Regions from separate parts of the Blautia marasmi genome, predicted to be linked through region 1. Evidence: a T-box and tRNA genes for the amino acid it is inferred to sense, from the RefSeq annotation. Region 1 holds a T-box; the other holds one or more tRNA genes.
The links. The T-box of region 1 lies ahead of C6P39_RS13390 (valine--tRNA ligase). A T-box ahead of a tRNA ligase gene usually reads a tRNA of that ligase, here a tRNA-Val.

Region 1 (3,090 bases):
CCAGGGGTGTCCGGGTTTCCGGGCTGTCCCATGCCTGGGAGTTCCGGGCAGAGGGATTCCAGCCAGCCGGGGATGGAGCAGTCAATGCCCATACTCTCCAGCTTCTGTTTTAATTCATCCAGATTGGAAATGTTTCCGGCTACAATAATACCTTTGCCCTGCAGATTCTGTTTTACATCCTCAAGGGAAGCAGCCTGTACACGAGCAGGAGCCATTCCCATGGCGCTCACGACAGCCAGTGCCAGAAATCCCGGTAATATTTTGTGTTTCATAAAGACCTCCTTATTTGTTACGAAAATGTTATGTAGTTGTTACAAAGTGAATAATAACACGATTGGAACAGGAAAGAAACAGGGAACAACTGGAATTGGTGTACAGCAGAATATTTTTGATATATGTTTAAAAAGAAAAGAACAGGTCATACTTGAAAGAGACTTTAATTATTTATGAAGGAGTGTGACTTTTCATGAGCAAGAAAAACAATGAGAAGATTGACTTAAATAAGATTCCCCGGGAGGAAATGCTGAAATATGAAATAGCAGAGGAACTGGGACTGCTTGACCAGGTTCTGGAAACAGGATGGAAAAGCCTATCAGCCAAGGAGACAGGGCGGATCGGCGGAATCATGACAAGAAGAAAACGGGAAAGTAAGAAGGCAGAGAGTACATCCGCAAAGTGATAAAAGGTCTGTACATTCGCAGTACATCCGCAAAGTGATAAAAGGTCTGTACATTCGCAGTACATCCGCAAAGTGATAAAAGGTCTGTACATTCGCAGTACATCCGCAAAGTGATAAAAGGTCTGTACATTCGCAGTACATTGGCAAACGGATAAAAGGTCTTGACTGAACCTGTGGAGAATGGTAACATAAATGTGTATAATTCCATAAAATGATCAAGTGCATCCGCACTGGCCGCACAGTGCTGGTGAAAAGGGAATCAGGTGCAAGTCCTGAGCGATGCGGTCACTGTAAATGGGGAGCAATGCCAAAGCGCCATTGCATGAAAGTGTGAGAAGGCGGCTGAGCGATGAACCATAAGCCAGGAAACCTGCTTGAGAGCAGTAGGGTGAGAACTTCCGTGCAAAGTTTAGAACCTGAATCTCTATAAGAGATTCTTATTATGGAATGCCGAAAGGCCGAAACCTGAATTTATAGAATTATGCAGCAGATTAAACGGCAGGGATTCCTCTGATCCTTATGTCTCGTGTATCCGCACCCTTTTATATAGAAGGAACCCGTAACAACCCGGCAGGTCTGTGCAATCAATACGCTGATTTTCAGAAGATATCCAGCAGCTGGACAAACATCCCATATCCAAAGGGATACTGCTGAATGGTTACGGAACGGGGAGAGGATCAGAGGGGTAACATCCCTTGCAAAGTGAGTAATAAGTCCGCAGAAACGGGCTTATTTTTGTTTTTTCACAATTTATTCACTTGACAAACCTGGATAATGTGATTATGATGGGACGTATGAAAAGGTGATGAGAAAGAGGAGTACATCCTGGATTCTGACAGAGAGAACGATCCACCGGCTGTAAGATCGTTTCAGGGGAATGGATGGAAGGTAGCTTTTGAACCGGAGGGCTGAATGGTGTGGTTTGTAAAGGATGAATCAGGAGTAGGCCTTCACGCGTAGTCTGCGTTAACGGACATGAGTGAGAAAAAAAGGTGGTACCGCGGAATATTTCGCCCTTTACAGCTAAGTCTGTAGAGGGCGTTTTGTATTGCAACACAAAAGGTCTTCCGGGCAGGATGCGCAATGTATGCAAAAGGAAGAGGGCCGCACGCGGGATTCCATTTCATTTTAAGGAGGAGATTATGAGCAAGGAACTTGCCAAGACTTATGACCCCAAGGGGCTGGAGGACAAAATTTACCAGAAGTGGCTGGACAACAAATATTTCCATGCCGAAGTGAACAGAGACAAAAAACCATTTACCATTGTGATGCCCCCGCCCAATGTGACAGGCCAGCTTCATATGGGACATGCGCTGGATGAGACTATGCAGGATATCCTGATCCGTTTCAAGAGAATGCAGGGGTACGAAGCACTGTGGCAGCCGGGCACTGACCATGCAGCCATAGCAACAGAAGTCAAGGTTATTGAAAAGCTGAAATCACAGGGCATTGATAAAAATGAGATCGGCAGAGAAGAATTTCTGAAACACGCCTGGGAATGGAAAGAGGAATATGGCGGAAAGATCATCAACCAGTTAAAGAAACTGGGCGCATCTGCTGACTGGGACAGAGAACGTTTTACCATGGATGAGGGATGTTCCGAGGCCGTGCAGGAAGTTTTCATTAAATTATACGAAAAAGGCTATATCTACAAAGGTTCTCGCATTATCAACTGGTGTCCGGTATGCCAGACATCCATCTCAGATGCAGAGGTAGAACATGAGGACCAGGACGGATTTTTCTGGCATATCAATTACCCTATCGTGGGGGAGGAGGGCCGTTTTGTAGAGATCGCAACCACGCGCCCCGAGACCCTTCTGGGAGATACGGCTGTTGCAGTCAATCCCGAGGATGACAGATACAAGGATCTGATTGGAAAAATGCTGAAGCTGCCGCTGACAGACAGGGAGATTCCGGTTGTGGCAGACGAATATGTAGATAAAGAATTCGGTACCGGATGCGTAAAGATCACACCGGCTCACGACCCCAATGACTTTGAAGTGGGAAAACGCCACAGCCTGCCGGAGATCACCATCATGAACGATGATGCCACCATCAATGAGCTGGGCGGCAAATATGCGGGTATGGACCGCTATGAGGCCAGAAAAGCAATGGTCAAAGACCTGGAGGAACAGGGACTTCTGGTGAAAGTAGTACCGCATGCCCACAGTGTCGGCACCCATGACCGCTGCCACACCACCGTGGAGCCAATGATCAAACCCCAGTGGTTTGTAAGGATGAAAGAGATGGGGGAGGCTGCCATCCAGACTTTGGAAGACAAAAGCCTGCAATTTGTTCCGGACCGTTTTGATAAGATTTATATGCACTGGCTGGAGAATATCCGTGACTGGTGTATTTCCCGCCAGCTCTGGTGGGGCCATAGGATCCCCGCCTATTACTGCGACAAATGC
Region 2 (3,090 bases), 890 kb from region 1:
CAGCGTCTGCCTGTTCACACTCGTAGCCGGACTTACCGGTTCACTGGGCGTGGGAGTTCTGAATTTGAGCGGTGGTCTTCATAAATTGTTTGGAATTGACTCCACTCCGTTTGTATGGTCAGCGATCATGCTTGTGGTCATCATCACCTTCCTTGTCTCCGCACTGTCCGGAATCATGCGCGGCGTGCGGCGGCTGTCCAATATGAATGTTTATATTTACTTCTTCATCATTGGATTTGTACTGATATTCGGAGGGACACATTTCATATGTAATTTTGGCGTGGAATGTCTGGGTGATTATCTCAATCACTTTTTTACCAAGTCTCTTTATACCGGTACCTTTGCCAAAGACTCCTGGACAGCCCAGTGGCCAATCTTCTATTTTGCCAGCTGGATGTCCTGGGCACCTATTACAGCAATCTTCCTTGGAAAGATCGCATATGGACGAAGGATCAAAGATTTAGTGGCCATGAACCTGTTCTCTACCTCTGTGTTCAGTATCCTGTGGTTTACCATTATGTCCGGCTCCACAATTCATTTTGCTCTTAACCGGCCAAACAGCGGCATGGTGGAAGCGTTTCAGTCAGGAATTGAAAACACCATTTACCAACTTTTTGAAAATATGCCTTTTACCGGGGTCCTTGTTTTTATTTTCCTCATAGCGGTGTTTCTCTCCTTTGTTACAGCGGCTGATTCTACAGTTATCGCCATCTCCGACTTGTCCACACATGGTCTGGAAAAGGAAGGGGCTGAATCCCCCAACAGTATTAAAATCCTCTGGGCTATTTTGATCGCGTTCATTACGCTTATCATGATGAATGTGGGCAGCGGCGTTGACGGATTGAAAATGATATCCAATATCGGGGGACTGCCTGCGGCGGTATTTTTGTTGCTGGTTATGGGCAGTGCGGTAAAGCTTATGTTTATGCCGCATATGTATAGGGAGGAGAAAGAGCCGCCTGCTTAAAGAATCTAAGCAGGCCCTCAAACAGATTTGTATATAGCAAAAGCACTTGCGGAATAAATTCCACAAGTGCTTATCTATAGTAGCGAGAGGGGGACTTGAACCCTCGACACTACGGGTATGAACCGTATGCTCTAGCCAGCTGAGCTATCTCGCCATCTGTATTTCTTCTGCTTTTTGGCAAAAGAATGGGACCTATAGGGCTCGAACCTATGACCCTCTGCTTGTAAGGCAGATGCTCTCCCAGCTGAGCTAAGATCCCATAATTTTATTTGATTATCTGCTGCTTGTACAGCAAGTAGCGAGAGGGGGACTTGAACCCTCGACACTACGGGTATGAACCGTATGCTCTAGCCAGCTGAGCTATCTCGCCATCTGTATCTCTTTGCTTTTGGCAAAAGAATGGGACCTATAGGGCTCGAACCTATGACCCTCTGCTTGTAAGGCAGATGCTCTCCCAGCTGAGCTAAGATCCCATTTCATTTAGCAGTCTCTGCTATCGCTTGACTGCTTTGCTATTATAACCTTAAATTGTGTCAATTGTCAATACCTTTTTTTCAAAAAAATACAAAAATCTCTTTTTCTCCCATCAATGGGAAACGACACCATATTTTGCATGTCGTCCCCATATTTCCTGCTTCAGCTTTGGGCTGAATTTGCCCCACTCAGGTTCCCTGTAAAGTCCATTCCTGGCTCCTGGTCTGAAGTTCCACCATATGGCGGTAAACACCGCCTTTTTTCATAAGCTGTTCCGGCGTTCCCTGCTCCGCAACTTTTCCGTCAGCAAGAACAACAATCTTATCCGCTCCCGCTACAGTTCTCATACGATGGGCAATGACCAGTACAGTCTTATCTTTTATAAGCCTTGACAGGGCGGTCTGAATCAATGTCTCATTCTCCACATCCAGGGATGCGGTTGCCTCGTCCAGCAGAATTACCGGTGCATTTTTCAAAAAGGCCCTGGCGATGGAAATACGCTGTCTTTCTCCTCCTGAAAGGGTGCAGCCATTTTCCCCTATCTTTGTGTTCCAGCCATCCGGCAGCTTCCCTGCAAATTCCTCACAATTTGCCAGCCTGGCCGCTGCCAGCACCTCCTCATCAGATGCATCTTTTCTTCCGATTCTGATATTTTCCATTATAGTATTGTCGAACAGAGTTACATCCTGAAAAACGATCGCATAGAGGGACAGCAGTGTTTCAGGTTCCACTTTGGATATGTCCATACCGCCGATGGTTATTTTTCCTTTGTCTATATCCCAAAAGCGCGCCGCCAGTCTGGATACTGTGGTCTTTCCGCCGCCGGATGGCCCTACAAGTGCTGTAACCTCATTCTGGCTTGCGGTAAAAGACACGTCCTTCAGGACTTCCTCTCCTGTGTTATACGCAAATCCCACATGGTCAAACACCACATCACAACCTTTTAGATTCAAAGTATTACCGCCGCTCTGCACCTCATGGTCCAGGATTTCATTCATTCTGGAAATATTCGTACGTGTGGAAATCACTGCTGCCAGATTCTGAAGGGCCCCCTGCAGCGGGTCATATAAACGCGATACTACCAAAAGAAACATGAAAAATGTCAGGATATCCAGGCTTCCTTTGACAAGCAGTACGGAACCGGCAAGGGCAGCCGTCGCTATGCCCAGCTTTAAAATCAAGGTGGCTGATACCACAAACACGGCCGTGCCCAGTTCTGATATGATGGCCCGTTTTTCCACTGCTTTAATCTTTTTATCCAATCCTTTCAGATACTCTTCTTCCGCATTGTTTGCCTTCAAATCTCTGGAAGTCTCAATACACTCCTGAATCCCATCGGCGCATGTCATTTTCGCATCCATCTGTCTGCCGTTGAGTTTTCCTTGTATCCTGGCTGAAAATCCTACAATCGCAAACGCCACAGGCATCACCCACAAGGCAGCCAGTGCCATACGCCAGTCAACAGCAAAGAGGCCCACAGCTACCAGCACGGTGGAAATCATGGCGCCTATCAGCTCAGGAATAAAATGAGAAAAGGCCTGTTCCAGAAAAGTACAGTCCGCCATAATTGTACTTGTAAGGTCAGCCAAATCTTTTTTTCCAAAAAAGGAAAGCGGAATCTTACGCAGTTTTTCCGCCAACGAGATCCG

Region 2: it encodes a tRNA-Val, which carries the amino acid that the T-box ahead of C6P39_RS13390 (valine--tRNA ligase) is inferred to sense. The anticodon was not compared.

Annotation. Positions count from the first base shown of each region.
Region 1 is NZ_OIWX01000001.1:3,107,257-3,110,346, forward strand. Features, by position in the region: gene C6P39_RS13380 (CAP domain-containing protein) at 1-272, opposite strand, end outside; gene C6P39_RS13385 (small, acid-soluble spore protein, alpha/beta type) at 467-679, shown strand; cobalamin riboswitch at 882-1,071, shown strand; T-box leader at 1,476-1,700, shown strand; gene C6P39_RS13390 (valine--tRNA ligase) at 1,822-3,090, shown strand, end outside.
Region 2 is NZ_OIWX01000001.1:3,999,385-4,002,474, reverse strand. Features, by position in the region: gene C6P39_RS17335 (BCCT family transporter) at 1-967, shown strand, start outside; tRNA gene C6P39_RS17330 (tRNA-Met) at 1,048-1,121, opposite strand; tRNA gene C6P39_RS17325 (tRNA-Val) at 1,154-1,226, opposite strand; tRNA gene C6P39_RS17320 (tRNA-Met) at 1,264-1,337, opposite strand; tRNA gene C6P39_RS17315 (tRNA-Val) at 1,368-1,440, opposite strand; gene C6P39_RS17310 (ABC transporter ATP-binding protein) at 1,630-3,090, opposite strand, start outside.